2 regions of the Nonomuraea sp. NPDC049684 genome follow, and region 1 is predicted to be linked to the other one. Evidence: predicted binding sites of a transcription regulator. Region 1 holds the regulator's gene; the other holds the start of a gene.
The links. The regulator HrcA, encoded in region 1, represses chaperone genes, less so after heat shock. The targets are predictions, from matches to a motif close to TTGGCACTCTCNNNNNGAGAGTGCCAA.
Positions count from the first base shown of each region.

Region 2: groL (chaperonin GroEL) is a predicted target of HrcA. The motif match lies at 8,121-8,147, and genes of this name have one in related genera.

Region 1 is NZ_JBITLO010000009.1:65,228-75,857, forward strand. Features, by position in the region: gene ACIBST_RS26930 (glycoside hydrolase family 18 protein) at 1-716, opposite strand, end outside; gene ACIBST_RS26935 (styrene monooxygenase/indole monooxygenase family protein) at 780-1,985, opposite strand; gene hemW (radical SAM family heme chaperone HemW) at 2,041-3,258, shown strand; gene ACIBST_RS26945 (DUF4870 domain-containing protein) at 3,251-3,889, opposite strand; gene ACIBST_RS26950 (DUF3097 domain-containing protein) at 3,886-4,695, opposite strand; gene ACIBST_RS26955 (hypothetical protein) at 4,713-5,531, opposite strand; gene hrcA (heat-inducible transcriptional repressor HrcA) at 5,688-6,701, shown strand; gene dnaJ (molecular chaperone DnaJ) at 6,713-7,855, shown strand; gene ACIBST_RS26970 (16S rRNA (uracil(1498)-N(3))-methyltransferase) at 7,865-8,590, shown strand; gene ACIBST_RS26975 (hypothetical protein) at 8,609-9,235, opposite strand; gene ACIBST_RS26980 (SigE family RNA polymerase sigma factor) at 9,232-9,744, opposite strand; gene ACIBST_RS26985 (histidine triad nucleotide-binding protein) at 10,024-10,368, shown strand; gene ACIBST_RS26990 (PhoH family protein) at 10,459-10,630, shown strand, end outside.
Region 2 is NZ_JBITLO010000022.1:27,141-37,770, forward strand. Features, by position in the region: gene ACIBST_RS44025 (S-adenosyl-l-methionine hydroxide adenosyltransferase family protein) at 1-480, opposite strand, end outside; gene ACIBST_RS44030 (DUF3263 domain-containing protein) at 601-900, shown strand; gene otsB (trehalose-phosphatase) at 940-1,710, shown strand; gene ACIBST_RS44040 (hypothetical protein) at 1,897-2,487, shown strand; gene ACIBST_RS44045 (MFS transporter) at 2,465-3,649, opposite strand; gene ACIBST_RS44050 (trehalose-6-phosphate synthase) at 3,691-5,115, opposite strand; gene ACIBST_RS44055 (RNA polymerase sigma factor) at 5,147-5,701, shown strand; SAM riboswitch class I at 5,782-5,922, shown strand; gene thrC (threonine synthase) at 5,936-7,168, shown strand; gene ACIBST_RS44065 (MoaD/ThiS family protein) at 7,194-7,469, shown strand; gene ACIBST_RS44070 (cold-shock protein) at 7,713-7,913, shown strand; gene groL (chaperonin GroEL) at 8,258-9,886, shown strand; gene ACIBST_RS44080 (hypothetical protein) at 10,041-10,598, shown strand.

The sequences.
Region 1 (10,630 bases):
CGCACCTCGAAACCGGCGTCGATCTTCGCGGCGGCGGCCGGGAGGAAGGCGGTGAGCTGGGAGCTCGCCGAGAAGGCCCGGAGCTGGGCGCGCAGTTCCTCGACGAAGAGGGTGAAGTTGCGCCGGTCCTCCGGCCTGATCACGTTCCCGTCGTTGCCCGCCGAGCCCGGCCACTCCCAGTCCAGGTCGACGCCGTCGAACACGCCGGCGCCCGCGCCCGGCTCCAGGCCCGGCAGGTTGCCGCGCAGCCACAGGTCGACGCACGAGCGGGCCAGCGCGGACCGTGACTCGGCGGTGAGCACGGCGTCGGAGAAGTACTTGGACCCGGTCCATCCGCCGAGCGAGATCAGCACCTTGAGGCCGGGGTGCCTGGCCTTGAGCTTGCGCAGCTGGTTGAGGTTGCCGTTGAGGGCCTGGCCCGGCTGGTCGGCGACGCCGTCCACGCTCTGCTCGGCCGGCACCGGGCGCTGCCAGTCGGCCCAGGGGTCGGCCGAGTAGCAGGCGCCCTCGGCGCTGACGAAGCCGAAGGCGTAGTTGAGGTGGGTGAGCTTGGCGGCGGCGCCGCTGGTGTCCACGTCCTTGACGTGGTAGTTGCGCCCGTACACGCCCCACTGGATGAAGTAGGCGACCCGCTTGAATCCGGGATGGGCCTCGGCGGGCACGGACACCGCCGTGAGCCCGAGTAAGAGCGAGAGTGCGAGGAGGATCTTCTTCACGGGCGCTCCTGGGGGGTGAACTTATAAGAAACTTTCCTATAAGTTGACGCGATCGTAGAACCGTCACCCCGTGCCGTCAACGACGCGCGCCACCTCCTCGGCGCTGGAGAACAGCCGCCACGCGCGCGCCGGGTCGCCGAACAGCGACAGCACCAGATCGGCCACCTCCTGCCTGGTCGCGGCGGCTTCGAGCAGGGTGAGGACGTGCTCCGCCGGCGGCCGCAGGAAGGCGTTCGTCCACGCGACGACCGGCTCGGCCGCCACCCACATGCGCCGGGCCGTCCCCCGCGCGAACGCCGCGTCGTACGGGCCGCCCGCCGCGATGGCCTCGGCCGCGATCCAGGCGCAGGCCGAGCCCAGGTTCGCGCCCTGCCCGGTGATCGGGTCGTTGGCGACCCAGGCGTCGCCGATCGCCAGCGCCACGACGCCGCCGGGCAGCTCGGCCACCGCCTCGCGCACGACCGGCGTGATCGCGCCCTGCAGCAGGTCCTCCGGTCCGAGCAGCTCGAACGCCGCCGGATCGATCAGCTCGGCCAGGCGCGGCGCGTGCTCGGGCAGCAGGGCGAGCAGCGTCTCGCAGAACTCGTCGGCGGGCACCCGGGCCAGCACGTCGAGCGGCCCGCCGGGGATCGCCTCGACCAGGACGCCGCCGTGCACGCCCGACCGCGTCATCATCGCCATGCACAGGATCTCGCCGCAGCCGGGCGAGATGTTGAAGCCGAAGGCGGGCCCCGGATCGAACCCGTGGAACAGCCCGGCGGCCAGGATCCGCTGCGGCGCCCCGTACGGCGACCAGGCCGGAATGCGCGGGAACAGCTCGCGCACCGAGCGCCGCCCGGTGGCCACCACCATCAGCTCGTGGCCGCGCGACCAGCGGGCGACCTGGCCCGCGTCCGGCGGGAGGGGATCGACGACCAGGCGGCCGCCCCTGCCGGTGTAGTCGTCCATGAGCGCCGGCAGCAGCACCCGGAAGTCGACCCCGTGGAACGGCTCGCTCACGCGGCCGGTGAACTCCAGCGGCGGATCGCCCTTGATCGAGAGGCTGCCGCTGACCAGCAGGCAGCCGGGGTCGAGGAAGTGCAGGCTGCCCAGCTCCCGCTCCCGGGCCTGCGCGCGGCCCATCCTGCCGACCGTGTTCGGCAGCCGCCCGCGGCCCAGGTCCGCCGCGTCGCCCTCGCTGTAGAGCGTGGTCGCGACGCCGAGCTGCTGCAGCCGCAGGGCCAGCGTCAGCCCGGAGATGCCCGCGCCCACGATCCCGACGCCCGTCATGTGCGGCCTCCTTCGATGGCTCGGAGCACCCCCGTGAGCAGGCACACTGGATGACGTGCCATCCACCCTGCCCGACGGCGATCCGGCGCCCGCCTCCGGCGAGCTGCCCGACAGCGCGCTGCGCGGGCTCGGCGAGCGCCCGTTCGGCTTCTACGTGCACGTGCCGTTCTGCGTCACCCGCTGCGGCTACTGCGATTTCAACACCTACACCGCCGCCGAGCTAGGGCCCGGCGCCTCCCACCGCGACTACGCCGACACGGTCGTGGCCGAGGTGCGCCTGGCCCGGCGCGTCCTCGGCGACGCCGACCTGCCCGTGGAGACGGTGTTCTTCGGCGGCGGCACGCCCACGCTGCTGCCTCCCGAGGACCTGGCGCGCGTCCTGGCCGCCATCGACGCCGAGTTCGGGCTGCGGCCGGGGGCGGAGGTCACCACCGAGGCCAACCCCGAGTCCGTCGACCCCTCCTACCTCGACAAACTCCGTCAGGGCGGCTTCAACCGGGTCAGCTTCGGCATGCAGAGCGCACGTGAGCACGTGCTCCAGGTGCTCGACCGCAGGCACACGCCGGGCCGCCCGGCGCGGGCCGTCCAGGAGGCGCGGGCGGCCGGGTTCGAGCACGTCAACCTCGACCTCATCTACAGCACGCCGGGGGAGTCCGACGACGACTGGCGGGCCTCGCTGGCCGCCGCGATCGAGGCCGGGCCCGACCACGTGTCGGCGTACTCGCTGATCGTGGAGGAGGGCACCAGGCTCGCGGCCCGCATCCGGCGCGGCGAGCTGCCCATGCCCGACGACGACGTCGCCGCCGACCGCTACCTGATCGCCGAGGAGCTGCTGACCGAGGCCGGTTTCTCCTGGTACGAGGTGTCCAACTGGGCCGCCTCCGAGCAGGCCCGCTGCCGGCACAACCTGCTCTACTGGACCGGCGGCGACTGGTGGGCCGCCGGCCCCGGCGCCCACAGCCACGTCGGCGGCACCCGCTGGTGGAACGTCAAGCACCCGGCCGCCTACGCCCAGCGCCTGGCGGCGGGCGCCTCGCCCGCGCACGCGCGCGAGGTGCTCACCGGCGACGACCGGGCCGCCGAGCGGCTGATGCTGGAGCTGCGGCTGGTCTCCGGCTACCCGCTGGCCGAGGTCGCCCCCGGCGCGCGCACGGCGGTGGCGAGCGCGCTGGCGCGCGGGCTGCTGGAGCCCGAGCCGTTCAGGGCGGGCCGGATGGTGCTCACCCTCAAGGGGCGGCTGCTGGCCGACGCCCTGATCACCGAGCTCATGTGACCAGGCGGATGGCGAACGGGTAGCGGTAGTTCTCGCCCCGGTTGGTGGCGATGGCCGCCTGCACGTGGAAGATCAGCGACACGATCCAGATGATCGGGAACAGCAGCAGGCCGACCAGCACCAGCGACAGCACGATCGCCACCGCGTAGCCGATGAACATCGTGATCTGGAAGTTCAGCGCCTCGGCCGCCTGGTCCCTGACATAGGGGGACTCGTCCTTCTTCATCAGGTAGATGACCAGCGGGCCGACCCACGAGACGAGCAGGCCCAGCAGGTGGGCGAGCATGGCCATCGTGGTGTCGTCGCTGCCGCGGCGGGGGCCGAACCGGCCGGGCACGTACGGCCCGGCGGGGTAGCCGTGACCCGGCTGGGCGCCGTAGCCGGGGGCCTGGCCGTAGCCCGGCGGCGGGGGCACGTAGCGGGGCGGCGGAGGCATGTGGCCGGACTGCTGGCCGGGCCCGCTCGGCGGCTGCCGCCCGTAGTCGGGCCGGGAGCCCGGCTGCTGGCCGTAGCCGAGCTGGGGGCCCGAACCCTGGTCGCGAGGCACGTCGTACGGCGGGTCGTACGGCGGGACGTCAGGGGCCGAGTCGGCGGGGGTGGGGTCGTCGGGGGACGGCGGGGCCTGGCTCATGATGCCTCCGTAACGAAGTCGATCAGTTCCTCGACCCGGCCGAGCAGCTCCGGCTCCAGGTCGGTGTAGGACGAGACGGCGCCCAGAATGCGCCGCCAGGCGTCCGCGGGCTCCATGCGCCAGCCCAGTGCGGCGAGCACGCCCTCCTTCCACGGCACCCCGCGCGGCACGTCGGGCCAGCCCGGGATGCGCAGCACGGACGGTTTGACCGCCTGCCAGATGTCGATGTACGGATGACCCACGACGAGCACGTGCGGCGAGGTGATGCGGGCCGCGATCCGGCTCTCCTTCGACCCCGGCACCAGATGGTCGACCAGCACGCCCAGCCTGCGACCCGGCTCGGGGGCGAACTCGGCCACGATGGCGGGCAGGTCGTCCACGCCCTCCAGGTACTCCACCACGACCCCCTCGACCCGCAGGTCGTGGCCCCAGATCTTCTCCACGAGCGCGGCGTCGTGCACGCCCTCGACGTAGATCCGGCTCTCCTTGGCGACCCGGGCCCGCAGCCCCTCCACGGCGATGGACCCGGACGCGCTGCGCCTGGGCCCCGCCGGGGCCGCGGCCGCCGGGCGCACCAGCGTCACGGGCCTGCCCTCCAGCAGGAACGCGGCCGGCGCCAGCGGGAACAGGCGGCGTTTGCCGAACCGGTCCTCAAGGGTGACGGCCTCCTTGTCGCAGGCCACCACGGCGCCGCAGAAGCCGCTGTCGGCGTCCTCCACGACCAGGTCGAGTTCGGCGGGCACCTTCGGGATCTTGCCCTTGCCCGGCCGCCGCCAATTGCCCGCCAGCACATCACCCTCGTACACACGGGGACCGTAGCAAATCACCCGCTGACCGCAAGGCGCTTACGCGCGCCGCTGCGCCGGACGAGGACGACGATCGTGCCGATGACGCCGATGAGCAGGCCGATGCCGGGGAACAGGAACAGCGCCGCCACCCCGCCGAACAGGCCGCCCGCCGCGGAGAGCACGTCACGGCCCACGCCGAAGCGGGCCGATGACTCCTCCTGCGTGGCGCAGGTCAGCTGGTAGTCGCCCTTGGCGGGGGCGTTGACGGCGAGGATCTCCTGCCAGGTGGTCCCGCCGGCGCTGAGCGTCTGGGTGCCGGAGACCTTGACCAGCCTGGCCTGGGCCGGGCCGCCGGAGATCTCGCACTGGTAGTTGACCCGCGTGTCGGTGGCGATGTAGACGGCCGGGCGCTTGGCGGGGTCGATCGCGACCTTCACGCTTTCGCCCGACGCGAACGTGGTCGTCGGGGCCATGTCCGAGACGCTGCTCAGCACGCCGCCGGCGAACACGAACACGCCCACGACGCCCAGCACGACCGCGACGGCCCACACGACGGCGATCCACCACAGGCGCGGCTTGATCGCCTTGCCGTCGATCCTGGCCGGGAACTGCGGCTGCGGGCCGTACTGGTTGTGGGGGCCGGGCTGGCCGTACTGGTTCTGCTGGCCGTACTGGTTCTGCTGGCCGTACTGGGGCGGGGGGCCGTACTGGGCGGGCGGCTGTTGCTGCTGGTAGGGCGGCTGGCCGTGCTGCTGCGGCTGGTACGGCGGCTGGGCGTACTGGTTCGGCTGACCGTAGTAGGGACCCTGCCCCTGGGGCGGTCCGTACTGCGGGGGCTGGGAATTGTCGGTCATGCGGCAAGTGTGAGGCCTGTCGCTTGTAAGTCGCTAGCAACAGGATGGGACCTGGTGTTATCGCACCTTGTGGGCGAGAGCCGTACACTTGGCACTCGGGAACACGGAGTGCTAGACCTGTCGTTTCCCTGTTAGGCAGAGGCAGGAGGTGAGCACGTGCTCGACGAACGGAAGCTTGCGGTGCTCCGCGCCATTGTCGAAGACTACGTGTCCACCAACGAACCGGTGGGCTCCAAGGCGCTCGCGGAGCGCCACAACCTCAAGGTCTCCCCGGCAACGGTCAGGAACGACATGGCCGCTCTGGAGGAGGAGGGCTACATCACCCAGCCGCACACCAGCGCGGGCCGCGTGCCGACGGACAAGGGCTACCGCCTGTTCGTCGACCGGCTTTCGCAGGTCAAGCCCCTGTCGGGGGCCGAGCGGCGGGCGATCGAGACCTTCCTCGCCGGCGCGGTCGACCTCGACGACGTGGTCTTCCGCACCGTGCGGCTGCTCGCGCAGCTCACCAGGCAGGTCGCGGTCGTGCAGTACCCGACGCTGACCCGTTCCACGGTCAGGCACGTCGAGCTGGTCCCGCTCAACGACCGGCGGGTCATGCTCGTGCTGATCACCAACACCGGGCGCGTCGAGCAGCGCGTGATCGAGCTGCCCGAGGTGGTGGAGGACGACCGCATCGCCCACCTGCGCGCGGTGCTCAACTCCTGCCTCGACGGCTGCGGGCTGAGCAACGTCCCCGAGCTGGTCGCCGACCTGCCCGAGCGGCTGCCCGCCGAGGATCGGCCCGCCGTGGCCACCATCCTGTCGGTGCTGCTCGAAACCCTCGTCGAACGCCATGACGAGAAGATCGTGTTCGCCGGCGCGGCCAATCTCGCGGGCGCCGACTTCGCCACCGGCCTGCGCGACGTGCTGGAGGCGCTGGAGGAGCAGGTCGTGCTCATGCGGTTGCTCGGCGAGACATCCACAGACACCCCGTCCGCGCTCACCGTGCGCATCGGCTCGGAAAACCCCTACCTTCGCGGCACGTCCATCGTCGCAACCGGATACGGTTCTGGCGACAACCAACTGGCCCGGCTCGGCGTGCTGGGTCCCACGAGGATGGACTACCCCGTGACGATGGGCGCCGTACGCGCGGTGGCACGCTACGTCAGCCAGATCCTGGCTGCATCTTAAGAGGTCGATAAGTGGCAAACAGCGACTACTACGCCACCCTCGGGGTGCGCCGTGACGCCAGTCAGGACGAGATCAAGAAGGCCTACCGCCGCCTCGCCCGCGAGCTGCACCCCGACGTGAACCCCGATCCTGAGACCCAGGAGCGGTTCAAGGAGATCACGCAGGCCTACGAGGTGCTGTCCGACCCGAACAAGCGCCAGATGTACGACCTGGGCGGCGACCCCTTCGGCGGCGGAGCCGGCGCCGGCGCGGGCGCCGGCGGCTTCGGCGCGGGTTTCCCCTTCAGCGACATCATGGACGCCTTCTTCGGCACCGCGGGCGGCACCCGCGGGCCGCGCTCGCGCGCCAGGAGGGGCCGCAACGCCACCATCCGGGTAGAGCTCGACCTGCGCGAGACGGCGTTCGGCACCACCCGCGAGCTGGTCGTGGACACCGCCGTGCTGTGCGAGGTGTGCCACGGCGCCGGCGCGGCCCCCGGCACCCACCCCGACGCCTGCGACATGTGCAACGGGCGCGGCGAGATCTCCCAGGTCACCCGCTCGTTCCTGGGCCAGGTCATGACCTCGCGGCCGTGCCCCCAGTGCGGCGGCTTCGGCAGCATCATCCGCCACCCCTGCCAGGAGTGCTCGGGCGACGGCCGGGTGCGCACCCGCCGTACGATCAAGGTCCGCATCCCCGCGGGCGTCGAGGACGGCACCCACATCCAGCTCGCCGGCGAGGGCGAGGTCGGCCCCGGCGGCGGCCCGCCCGGAGACCTCTTCCTGGAGATCGTCGAGCGCGCGCACGAGATCTTCGAGCGGCGCGGCGACGACCTCCACTGCACGGTCCAGATCCCGATGACGGCCGCCGCGCTCGGCACCATCCTCGCCGTCGAGACGCTCGACGGCTCCGAGGAGATCGACGTGCGCCCCGGCACCCAGTCCGGCCAGGTCATCACCATGTACGGGCGCGGCGTGCAGCGGCTCAACGAGTCCGGCAGGGGCGACCTGCTCATCCACGTCAACGTCGAGACCCCGATGAGGCTCGACCAGACGCAGGAGGACCTGCTGCGCGAGCTGTCCAGGCTGCGCGGCGAGGAGCGGCCGCCGGGCAAGTTCGCCCCCGGCCAGCAGGGTTTCTTCTCCCGCCTGCGTGACGCCTTCAACGGCAGGTGACGATCACCCGTGACCGTCCCCGTGTTCATCGCCGAGGACCTCGTCGGCTCCGAGCTCACGCTCGACGGCCCTGAGGGGCGGCACGCGGCCTCCGTGCGGCGGCTGCGCGCCGGCGAGCGGGTCGACCTGACCAACGGCGCGGGCGACGTCGCCGAGTGCGTGGTGCGCGAGGTGTTCAAGGACGCCCTCGCCCTCGACGTGCTGGCCCGCTACACCGTCGAGCCGCCCGCGCGGCGGCTGGTGGTCGTCCAGGGGCTGCCCAAGGGCGACAGGGGCGAGCTGGCCGTCGAGATGATGACCGAGGTGGGGGTCGACGTGATCGTGCCCTGGGCCGCCTCGCGCAGCATCACGCAGTGGAAGGGCGACAAGATCGCCAAGGCGCTGGGCCGGTGGCGTGCCACGGCCCGCGAGGCCGGCAAGCAGGCGCGCCGGTTCCACCTGCCCGAGGTGGCCGACCTGGCCTCCACCGCCCAGGTCGAGGGGCTGCTGGCCGACGCGGCGCTGGGGCTCGTGCTGCACGAGGAGGCCGCCGAGCCGCTGTCGAAGGTGGCGCTGCCGCCCGGCGGCGACATCGTCGTCGTCGTGGGGCCCGAGGGCGGCGTCGCGGAGGAGGAGCTGCGCAGGTTCGCCGCGGCCAAGGCGGTGCCCGTGCTGCTCGGGCCCACCGTGCTGCGCACCTCCACGGCGGGGGTGGCGGCGGCGTCCGTGCTGCTCGCGCGTACCGGGCGCTGGTAGGCCCGGCTCAGGGCGCTCTCACGGCGTCGTGTGCGGCACGTCCACCAGCGGGCTGCTCAGGTCGCTCGGGCCGGTCGGCATGTCGTCCGGCGGGCACTCGTCGGAGGGGCACGACGTCGGCGTGTCGGTCGGCTCGGTCGGCGTCGGCGTGGGGGTCGGCGTGATCTCGGGGCACTCCTGGTCGCCGGCGGGCTCGCCGCTCGGGCAGGGCGTCGAGGACGGCGTCGGCGACGGCGTGGGCTGCCTGGTCGACCTGGCCGTCTCCGAGGGCCGGTGGGTCTGGCTGTGGCTGGGCGGCACGACCACCACGGGCGGCGGCTCGGCGCTGTGGCTGTCGGGCCTGGGCGGCGTGGACAGCCTGGTCGAGGAGTTGCCCGGCGTGGTGGTCGAGTTGTCCACCACCTTGACGGGCGTCTCGAAGATCTGGGAGCGCAGCCCGGGAACGACCATCACGATCGTCCCCGCCACCAGCACGGCGCTGACGGCCGCCGCGCCCGCACGCCACCAGAACAGGTTACGGACGCCGCGCCGCTCGATGCGGGCGCGGATGATCTGCAGTCCTTCCGGCGAGGGCACGACCGCGTCCGCCTCCGCGCGGAGCGCACGGCGCAGGACGTCGCCGTACTCGTCGGGGGGCTGGGTCATGACATCTTCTCCAGGACGGACCGCAACGCGGCCATTCCACGGGCGGTGTGGCTCTTGACCGCGCCCTTGCTGATGCCCATGGCGTGGGCGATCTCAGCTTCGGACAGATCTCCGTAATAACGCAGAACCAGTGCTTCTCTCTGTCGGGTCGGCAGGGCGCGTAACGCCTCGATGACGGCGGAGCGTTCCAGCTCGCCGATCGCGCCGTTCTCGGCGCTCGGGGCGTCCGGCAGGCCCTTGGGTGCGTACTTCTCGACGACCGCGCGGTGACGCAGCACGGAACGGGACCGGTTGACGACAGACTGACGCAGGTAAGCGAGTGCTTTGTCGGGATCGCGGAGTCTGCGCCAGGCGCCGTGAATGGCGACGAACGCGTCCTGCACGACTTCCTCGGCGGTTGCCATGTCACGCACCAGCAACACCGCGAGACGCACCAATGACCGGAAGTGCGCGCTGTAGAGCGCGGTCACGGCCATGTCGGCATCCCACCCGACCGGCACCGCCCCCATCGACCTGTCGGCCAGAAGGGTTTCGGTGGTCACATCAGTGGGACGCGCGGCCTTCCCAGAGGGTTTACTCTCTTCCGGTTCTGAAGCTTTCCCCGGTTCCTTAGGGTGCATTACCCAGTCGTGTTCCTCGCCAGGTGGCGCTCGCCCGACCCTGAATCATCTTTTTTGCTCTGAAGTGTCGCACACTCACCCTAACCGCGCGGATCTTCGGGCGCACGACACCACGGATTACCGATTCGCAACGGACTGCCGAACGGTCGCTCTCGATAGGGTACTGCCGTGAGCGACTGCCTCTTCTGCAAAATCGTGGCCAAGGAAATTCCGGCCGACGTCGTCTACGAGAACGCCAGGGCGCTGGCGTTCCGCGACATCAATCCGCAGGCCCCGACGCACGTGCTGGTCATCCCGCGCGCGCACCACCCCGACGCGGCGTCACTGGCCGCCGCCGACGACGGGCTCGCCGACGACGTGCTCAAGGCCGCGCACGCCGTCGCCGTCCAGGAGGGGGTGGCCGAGAGCGGCTACCGCGTCGTGTTCAACACCGGCGCCGGCGCCGGCCAGACCGTCTTCCACGTGCACGCGCATGTTCTCGGAGGGCGTGACCTCACGTGGCCGCCCGGCTGATATTGACGCGAGCAATCAGCCTGGTGCCGGATACGATGGGCGGAGAAGAACACCGAACAGACCGGGAGGCATCAGGCCGCTGGCCTGCCCATGTCCGAACTACATGAATCCCGACGCACGGCACCTCCCTCGCGCACTCAAGCCAAGGTGCTGATTCCGGACGAATACCCGATGGTCAGCCTCCTCGGCTCCCGTGACGAGCTGCTTCGCGTCATCGAGGGCGCCTTCAGGGCCGACATCCACGTGCGGGGCAACGAGATCA
Region 2 (10,630 bases), on a different contig from region 1:
CGTGACCAGCCGCTCGACCGGCACCGGGGGGCCCAGCTCGGCCGGGTCCAGGCCGCCGGCCAGCCGCCCGGCGACCGGCGAGAAGACGTCCCGGCCGTGGAAGGTCGGCGACACCGGCCGCAGGAAGTGCTCCTCGTTGCTCAGCGCGTACGCGGCCCGCGCGCCGCCGCTGGCGCGCACCGCCCAGGACAGCAGCCCGTTGTCCGGGCCGACGAACATCCGGCCGCCCGCCTCGACCGCCACCGACCGCCGCGCGCCGCCCACGCCGGGATCGACCGCGCCGATGTGGACGCCTTCCGGGAGGTAGGGGATGGTCTGGGCGAGGATCGCCGCGCCCCGCCGTACGTCGCCGGACGGGACGAGGTGGCACACGTCGATCACCCGCGCCTCGGGCGCGATCCCGGCGATCACTCCGTGGCAGGCGGCCACATAGCCGTCTTCGAGCCCGTAGTCCGTGAGGAGCGTGATGACTGGGGTCACATTTCGTGACTGTACGTCCGGCAATCTGCCGTGAACAGCCGCAGATCGCACATTACGATTGGCCACGGGCCGCGAAGCGTGCGATGTGATCGTCGCACGCCCCTTCCCGAGGAGGACATCATGGGAGCACCGCTCAGCGGTGACAGTGCTGCCCAGGAACCGTCCCAGACATCCCTCAACGACCGTGATCTCGAACTCCTCGCCTTCGAACGCCAATGGTGGCGGCACGCGGGCGCCAAGGAGCAGGCCATCAAGGAGACCTTCGGGTTCTCGGCCACCCGCTACTACCAGTTGCTCGGCGAGTTGATCGACAGACCGGAGGCGCTGGAGCAGGACCCGATGCTGGTCAAACGGCTGCGAAGGTTGCGCTCCACCCGTCAGCGCGACCGTGCGGCGAGACGGCTCGGCATGCGCCCCTGACCGGCTGGGTACGGCAGCCGCGTGAGGAACATCCCTGGTATGGAAGCGATCCTTAAAGATCCGTCCGGCGCCGTGATCGGGCTCGACTTCGACGGAACCCTGTCGCCGATCGTGCCCGATCCCGCCTCCGCCAAGATCCACCCCGAGGCCCCCGCCGTGCTCGCCGAACTCGGCGCCCACGTCGGGGCCGTGGCCATCGTGACCGGCAGGCCGGCGGCCACCGCGCTCGAACTCGGGCCCGGCCTGGCCGACGTGCCCGGCCTCGTGGTGCTCGGCCACTACGGCTTCGAACGGTGGGAGCACGGACGCGTCTCGGCGCCGCCGCCGCCGCCCGGCGTGCCGCGCGTACGGGCCGAGCTGCCCCTGCTGCTCGACGCGCTCGGCCTGCACGGCGTGGTGATCGAGGACAAGGGCCGGGCGGTGGCCGTGCACACCAGGCGCGCCCCCGACCCCGAGGGCGCGCTCGCCGTGCTGCGCGAGCCGCTGGCCGAGCTGGCCGGGAAGCACGGCCTGGTGATCGAGCCGGGACGCATGGTCCTGGAGCTGCGCCCGCCCGGCATGGACAAGGGCCACGCGCTCGGGCTGTTCCTGGCCGAGCGGGACGCCAGGTCCGTCATGTTCGTCGGCGACGACCTCGGCGACCTGGCCGCCTTCGACGCCGTACGCGCCTCCGGGCTGCCCGGCGTGACCGTGTGCAGCGGCTCGGCCGAGGTGACCGCGCTGGCCGAGCGGGCCGACATCGTGGTCGACGGGCCCGACGGCGTGGTGGCGCTGCTGCGGGAGCTGACGACGGCCTTCACCCGCCCCTGACGCCCCAGCCGTTCGTGAGCCGGCTCGCGGCCCTGCGCCGTTCGGGCCGGCTCGCGGCTTTCCGCCGTTCGTGATCGGGCCAGCTTCGGGGTGGTTCGCGGCTTTCAGCCGTTCGTGGTGGGGGTGGTTCGCGGCTTTCAGCCGTTCGTGATTGGGCTGCAAGTGGCGGGTCCTACGTTGGTGCGCATGTCACGACGATCTCTCGCTCTCGCCGCCGCCTCGGCCGCGACCCTGGCGACCCTGGCGGCCGCGCTCGCCGTCCCCGGCGCCGCCTCCGCCGCTCCCGCGCAGCAGCTCAAGCTGCGTGGCGGCCTGACGCTCTACATCCCGATCGAGTGGGTGGTCCACCGCACGGGCGGCGACGTCGTCCAGGTGGTCACCGGCCGGTGCGCCAAGCCGCAGGGCTGGGGCTCGCCCGAGTGCGACGCGTTCTACGTCCTCGGCCCCGGCGCGATCAAGCGGGGCGCCGAGGGGTTCGGGCCCTACACGGGCAAGAACCCGTACTATCCGGCCAGCGACGTGCAGCCCTGCCCGATCAACCGCAAGTGGGGCGAGGTCGTCGGCCCCAAGGTCACCAGGGGCTACCGGCAGGTGGGGGCGGGGCACAAGGCCGCCTACAACGCCTGGCAGGCCACCTGCGTCAGCTACTCGGGCGGCGGCGTCAAGGCCCGTTTCACCCAGCGCGAGTGGTACCTGCCGAAGAGCCGGATCCTCGTCGTCGACCAGTGGGACACCCCCGGCCTGGCCGACACGCTCAAGTACGCCGACTGGAGATGAGCACCCCGGCGACCGCCAGGCCGATGACCACGGGCACCAGCAGGAACGCGTTCCCGGTGCCGTAGCCGTCGGCCACCGCGCCGAGCAGCAGCGGGCCGATCGCCATGGCGGCGCCCGCCCACACGGGCGAGGCGGCCGCCGCCCGGTCCGCCCGGTCGCCGGAGGCGGCGATCAGCGTGCTCAGCGCGAGCGGGAACTGCAGCGACGCGCCCAGCCCGCTCAGCGCCAGCCCCACGTACGACAGGATCGGCGCGGTGCTCGCCCAGAACAGCGCCCAGCCGAAGGCCATCAGCCCCAGCGCGCCGGCTAGCAGCGGCGTGGCCGGCAGCCGCAGCGCGAGCTGCGCGCCGGCGAACCTGCCCGCCGCCATGCCGCTGACGAACGCCGTCAGCCCGGTCGCCGCGACGGCCGCCGGCACGCCCGTCCTGAGGGCGAACAGGTCGGCGGCCCACAGGTTGAACGAGAACTCCAGCGCCACGCAGCAGAACAGCACGCCCCCGGCCAGATGGAAGCGCCACCCGCCGCCCGCCCGCACCGGGACGGCCTCCCCGGCGAGCACGCCGCCCTGTCCGCCGGCGGCCCGCCGGGGCGCGGGCCAGGAGCGGCCCAGCGACAGCGCCAGCAGGACGCTGACGGCCGGGGTGACCAGCAGGGCGGCCCGCCAGCCGAGCGCGCTCTGCGCCACCTGGCTGAGCACGAACGTCGCCACCATCCCCACCAGCACGCCCACGGCGTTGGCCTCGCTGAGCGCGGCCGGCCCGGCGGCCCCGTGATGGTCGCTGAGCTCGGCCATCGCCGCGTAGAGCATGACCGAGCCGAAGCCGCCGGCCACGCCGTAGCCGAGCAGCGTCAGGGGCAGCGCGGAGGTGGCCATGACCAGCAGCACGCCGGCGTTCATCCCGGCCAGGCCGAGCCAGCACGTCGAGCGCCGGCCGAGCAGCCTGGTGAGCAGGGGGAGCGCGAGCCCGGCGGCGATCGTCCCGACCGCCATGGCGGTGCCGTGCAGCCCGGCGACGGTGGCCGTGGTGCGCTGGTCGGCGCGCAGGAGCGGGAGGGCGGCGCTCAGGCCGTACACGAACGTGGCGAACGTGCCGAGCAGGAAGTAGATGAGCCAGGTAGGACGGTCCCGGACGAGTCTGATGGGCACTGAGACCGTCGACACCCGGCCGCCTCCGTCATTGGCAGTGAACCCGACTTCTCATGTTAAAGCAGGGCGTCGAGTTGGGACTCCAGCCACTTGTGCGGCGGCAGCGCGGTGGCCGCCTCGTGCAGCCGGTCGCGGCGCCGCCGGCGTTCGTCCTCGGGCATCACCAGGGCCTGGTGCAGCGCGTCCGCCGTGCCGCTCACGTCGTAGGGGTTGACCACCAGCGCGTACGGCCCCAGCTCGGCCGCCGCCCCCGCCTCGCGCGAGAGCACCAGGGCGCAGCGCGGCGACAGGACCGGCCCCTCCTTGGCGACCAGGTTCATGCCGTCACGGATGGGGTTGACCAGCAGCACGTCCGCCAGCCGGTAGGCGGCCAGCGAGCGCGGGTAGTCGTCGTTGACGTTGAGGATGACCGGGTCCCAGTCCTCGGTGGCGTACTCGTCCTCGATCTCGCGCGCGCAGCGCTGCACCGACGCGGTGTACTCGCGGTATTCGGGCAGGTCGTGCCGGCTGGGATAGGCGAAGGCCAGGTGGACCACCTTGCCGTGCCACTCCGGATGGGCGGCCAGGAACTCCCGGTAGGCCAGCAGGCCGCGCACGATGTTCTTGGACAGCTCGGTGCGGTCGATGCGGACGATCAGCCGGCGTCCGGCCACCTGTTCGGCCAGCGCTGCCATGTGCGACTCGACGTCGGGCTCGCAGGCCCGCGCCCACAGCGCCGCGCCGTCCACGCCCAGGCTGTGCACGCCGACGCGGGTCGTCCTGCCCTCGTGGGCGACCGTGCCGGCCGCGCGGTCCACCCGCGCGCCCAGCAGCGCCTCGCAGCAGTCCATGAACGCCGCCGCCCACCGGGCGGTGAGGAAGCCCGCGTGGTCGGCCCCAAGGATGCCGTCGAGCACCTCCCTGGTGACCGCGTCGGGCAGCAGGGAGAAGTACTCGGGAGGCGCCCACGGCGTGTGGCTGAAGTGGGCGATGCGCAGGTCGGGCCGCTCGGCGCGGAGCATCGCCGGGGTGAGCGTCAGGTGGTAGTCCTGGACCATCACGCGCGCGCCGTGCCCGGCCTCCTCGGCCAGCGCCAGCGCGAACGCGCCGTTGTAGTCGCGGTAGGACTCCCATTCGCGCCGGAACTTGGTGCCGAAACTGGGGGAGTTGGGGATGTCGTACAGCAGGTGGTTGACGAACCACAGGGTCGAGTTGGCCACGGCGTTGTAGGCGCGGTGGAAGGTGGCCGCGGGGATGTCGAGCATCCGCAGGGCGCCCGTGTCGTAGCCGCCGCGGTCGAGCCGGCCCCCAGGGGCCAGGCGCACGGCGCTGCGGTCGCCGTCGGACAGCGCGGCGCACACCCACAGCACGCCGTGCTCCTTGGCCACCCCCGACAGGCCCGACACGAGGCCGCCACCACCGCGTTTCATGGTCAGCTCACCGTCGTCGTCGACGGTGAAGGAGACCGGCCCGCGGTTGGACGCCACGAGAACGCTGTTCATTTGGGCTCCCTTCGCCCATAGGATCCCAGCTATGGCGCTAGATGAGCTAACCGAGGAACTCGCCCGCTCGGCCGCGGCCGGAGACCATCGCGCGCTCGGCGAGCTCCTGGCCAGGATCGAGCCTGACGTGATGCGCCACTGCGCCCGGATCCTGCCCTATCACCAGGACGCGGAAGAAGCCTCGCAGGACACTCTGCTGGCCGTGGCGCGCAACATCGGCCGGTTCGAGGGGCGGGCCAGGTTCAGCACCTGGCTGCACATCGTGACCGCCAACTGCGCGCGCACCACCTACCGCTCGCTGAAGCGCAGGGCCGCCGAGCAGACGTCGGAGGAGCTGCCGATGCAGAAGCCGGACGCGCGGCGGGTCAGCGTGATCGCCGGCTCGCGGCTTGACCTGCTCGACGCGATGGAGGCGCTGGAGGCCGACAAGCCCGACCTGGCCCAGGCGCTGGTGCTGCGCGACATCGTCCAGCTCGACTACAACGAGGTGGCCGAGCAGCTCAACATCCCGCTCGGCACCGCCAAGTCCCGCATCCACCAGGCCCGCAAGTACGTGCAGGGAGTCCTCGGGGAGGACTATCGGTGAGACGTGTCCTCTCGCATGCTGAGACGGGTGGTTGTTTCCACCACTTGAGAAGGTAGAGTCCTTTTCGAACAACTGAATATTGCTCATCCAGAGGGGTGGAGGGACCGGCCCTGCGAAGCCCCGGCAACCCTCCCGGCTTGTGCTCGCGACCTGGCGAGGCCGACCGGGACAAGGTGCCAATTCCGGTTCGCGGTCAAGGTGGCCGCGGGCGAAGATGAGGGAAGGCCTCGCTTCATGTCGCTCGACTTTGGTCCTGCCGTCGCTCTGTCCTGCCGCGAGTGCGGCACGCGCTACCCCCTGGGCCCCAGCTTCGCCTGCCTGGAGTGTTTCGGGCCGCTCGAAGCGGCCTACTCCTTCGGCCAGGTGACCCGCGCGGACATCGAGTCCGGCCCCGCCAACATCTGGCGCTACCGCTCCCTGCTCCCGGTCCCCGCCGACGTGGCGAGCAAGCCCAACATGAACCCGGGCTGGACGAAGCTGGTCAAGGCCGGCAACCTCGGCAAGGCGCTCGGCATCCGGTCCCTGCACGTCAAGGACGACTCGGGCAACCCCACCCACTCCTTCAAGGACCGGGTGGTCGCCATCGCCGTCGAGGCGGCCAGGAACTTCGGGTTCCACACGCTCTCCTGCTCCTCCACGGGCAACCTCGCCGGCGCGGTCACCGCCGCCGCCGCGCGGGCCGGCCTCGACGCGTGCGTGTTCATCCCGGCCGACCTCGAAGCGGCCAAGATCGCCATGGCCCGGGTGTTCGGCGGCCGGCTGATCGGCATCGACGGCACGTACGACGAGGTCAACCGGTTCTGCTCGGAGCTGATCGGCGACCCGCTGGGCGAGCGGTGGGGGTTCGTCAACGTCAACCTGCGGCCCTACTACGCCGAGGGGTCGAAGACGCTCGCGTACGAGATCGCCGAGCAGCTCGGCTGGCGGCTGCCGGAGCAGATCGTCATCCCCATCGCCTCCGGCTCCCAGCTCACGAAGATCGACAAGGGGTTCAAGGAGCTGATCGCGCTCGGGCTGGTCGAGGACACGCCGTACAAGGTGTTCGGGGCGCAGGCGGCCGGGTGCTCGCCGGTCTCGGCGGCGTACAAGGCGGGGCACGACGTCGTCCAGCCGGTCAAGCCGGACACGATCGCCAAGTCGCTGGCCATCGGCAACCCCGCCGACGGGCCGTACGTGCTGGACATCGCCCGGCGCACGGGCGGGGGCGTCGAGGACGTCACGGACACCGAGATCGTCGCCGCCATCAAGCTCCTGGCCTCCACCGAGGGCATCTTCGCCGAGACCGCGGGCGGCGTCACGGTGGGCGTGCTGAAGAAGCTCGTCGAGTCGGGCAGGCTCGACCCCGAGGCCGAGACGGTGGTCCTGAACACCGGCGACGGCCTGAAGACGCTCGACGCGATCAGCGACGACGCGCGGCCCACCGCCGTGATCCGGCCCTCTCTCGACGCGTTCCGCGCGACTGTCTGACTATCCAGGAAAGGCAACAAAAACCATGAGCGTTTCTGTGCGGATTCCCACCATTCTGCGCACTTACACCGGGGGTAACGCCGAAGTGAGTGGCGAAGGGGCGACTCTTCGTGACGTTCTCGCCAAGCTCGACTCCGACTACCCGGGGATCGGCGCGAGAATTCTGGATGAATCGGGCAAGATTCGTCGTTTTGTCAACGTTTACGTTGGTGATGAGGATGTCCGTTTCGCCGAGGGCCTGGACACTCCCGCCCCGGAAGGCACTCAGATCTCCATCATCCCCGCCGTCGCGGGCGGCTGACCGCCGGACCACCGACTCTTGAAGGCGCCCCTTGTGGGCGCCTTCTTGTTTTAGAACCAAATTCAACCTCGAACGACTCAGCCTTCGATGAAATTAGCGTTTTGTCGGTTGACTCTGTTGCCAAACCCCGTGCCACAGGTATGGTCGAGGGCGATCGTCTGGCTGATTTTCCCAAAAGTCATGCGATTACGGGTCTCGCGAAGGAATGGGCGAGATCTGCGAGCCCAGTAAGAGGAGTCGGAAGTGGCGCAGGGCACCGTCAAGTGGTTCAACGCGGACAAGGGCTACGGCTTCATCGCGGTAGACGGTGGTAAGGATGTATTCGTCCATTACTCAGCGATCATGATGGACGGGTACCGCTCTCTCGAACAGGGACAGCGCGTCGAGTTCGAGATCACGCAGGGCCAGAAGGGGCCGCAGGCGGAGTCCGTCCGCACGGTCTGATTCACCCTCGCTGGTATGCACCAGGCGGGACGTGCGGCAGCGCAGTCCGTACGGGCTCGCCACTGTTTCCTCCGTCGGCTTCGCACGGCGGGCCGCGCCTCAGGGGGCGGCTCGCCGTACGAACCGGCGCACCCGATGACCTGCCCGATGAGCTGGGGTGGGGTGCCCGTGGCTTGCACTCGGCAGGGTAGAGTGCTAAACAGTTCGTTGGCACTCTGTGTGGCAGAGTGCCAACAACTCGGATCGAGACGATGGGGTCTGCCGAACGGAGATGCAGGCCTATGCCGTCGCGGGCGTCGGCTCGGTCCAGGACACGCCACCCTGCATCTGGGAGGTCTAGCCTTATGGCAGCCAAGATGATCGCGTTTGACGAGGACGCCCGGCGCGGTCTCGAGCGCGGTATGAACCAGCTCGCCGACGCCGTCAAGGTGACCTTGGGCCCCAAGGGGCGCAACGTCGTGCTGGAGAAGAAGTGGGGCGCTCCCACGATCACCAACGACGGCGTCTCCATCGCCAAGGAGATCGAGCTCGAGGACCCGTGGGAGAAGATCGGCGCCGAGCTGGTCAAGGAAGTCGCCAAGAAGACTGACGACGTCGCCGGCGACGGCACCACCACGGCCACCGTGCTCGCCCAGGCTCTGGTGCGCGAAGGTCTGCGCAACGTGGCCGCCGGCGCCAACCCGATGGCCCTGAAGAAGGGCATCGAGGCCGCCGTCGAGCGGGTCAGCGAGGAGCTCTCCAAGCTGGCCAAGGACGTGGAGACCAAGGAGCAGATCGCCTCCACCGCCTCCATCTCCGCCGCCGACCCCGAGATCGGCTCGCTCATCGCCGAGGCGATGGACAAGGTCGGCAAGGAAGGCGTCATCACCGTCGAGGAGAGCAACACCTTCGGCCTGGAGCTCGAGCTCACCGAGGGCATGCGCTTCGACAAGGGCATGACGTCGATGTACTTCGTGACCGACTCCGACCGCATGGAGGCCGTTCTCGAAGACCCGTACATCCTGATCGTCAACAGCAAGGTCTCGGCCAACAAGGACCTGCTGCCGCTGCTCGACAAGGTCGTGCAGTCCGGCAAGCCGCTGCTGATCATCGCCGAGGACGTCGAGGGCGAGGCCCTGGCGACCCTGGTGGTCAACAAGATCCGTGGCCTGTTCCGCTCCGTGGCCGTCAAGGCCCCGGGCTTCGGCGACCGCCGCAAGGCCATGCTGGGCGACATCGCGATCCTGACCGGCGGTCAGGTCATCGCCGAGGAGGTCGGCCTCAAGCTCGAGACCGCCACCCTCGACCTGCTCGGCCGCGCCCGCAAGGTCGTGGTGACCAAGGACGAGACCACCATCGTCGACGGCGCCGGTGACGCCGAGGCGATCTCCGGCCGGGTCAACGAGATCCGCGCCGAGATCGAGCGCACCGACTCCGACTACGACCGCGAGAAGCTGCAGGAGCGCCTGGCCAAGCTGGCCGGTGGCGTGGCGGTCATCAAGGCCGGCGCGGCGACCGAGGTCGAGCTCAAGGAGCGCAAGCACCGCATCGAGGACGCCGTCCGCAACGCCAAGGCGGCCGTCGAGGAGGGCATCGTCCCCGGCGGTGGCGTGGCGCTGCTGCAGGCCGGCGCCAAGGCGTTCGACAAGCTCGAGCTCAACGGCGACGAGGCCACCGGCGCGGCGATCGTGAAGAAGGCTCTTGAGGAGCCCCTCAAGCAGATCGCGGTCAACGCGGGCCTCGAGGGCGGCGTCGTCGTGGAGAAGGTGCGCAACCTGACCCCGGGCGAGGGCCTCAACGCCGCTTCCGGCGAGTACGTCAACATGTTCGACTCCGGGATCATCGACCCGGCCAAGGTGACGCGCTCCGCGCTGCAGAACGCCGCCTCCATCGCGGCGCTCTTCCTCACCACCGAGGCCGTCATCGCCGAGAAGCCCGAGAAGACCCCTGCTGCTCCGGCCGGCATGCCCGGCGGCGGCGACATGGACTTCTAGGCCTCGCCTGGTCGCTGACACATCAGAAGGCGGTTCGGATCTCCAAGGATCCGGCCGCCTTTTGTTGTGTCCGATCCCGTCACGTTTAGTAGTTATTGACTACGGAAAGTAACGATACACGAAGTGACGATTCACCGCACAAAGGAGTAGTTACATGAATTCCCGCACCGCGCGCGTTCTCGGGCTCGGGGCCGTCATGATGGCCGCCGCGGCCGCCATGACGATGCCCGCCCAGGCAGACGACCACGGCTACCTGGACGAGTCCCTGGAGTACGTCGACGTGCCCTACTGCGCGGGCTACCTGGAGCTGTACGACCGCGACTACTGCGCCTCGCCGTCGAGGTGGACGTCGCAGGACGAGCGCGGGGAGATGTCGGAGGAGGGCGAGGACGGGTCCTCCGAGGAAGGCGAGGACAGGTCGTCCGAGGAGGCCGACGAGAGGTCCGGCGAGCACGGGGACGCCTCCGACGAGGGCCAGGACATGTCGGGCGAGCGCGACGAGAACTCGGACGAGGGCGCGGACATGTCGGACGAGGGCGCGGACATGTCCGGCGAGCGCGAGGACGTCTCTGACGAGGGCCAGGAGATGTCGGGCGAGCGCGAGGACGTCTCGGACGCCTTCGAGGGCCGGTCGGCCGTCGAGAACGAGGACCTGTCGTCCAACGCCCCCGGGGACTTCACGTTCGCCGACGAGCTGGTGCAGGGCGACTGAACCCCCGTCTGGTGGCGCCGGGCGTACCGAAC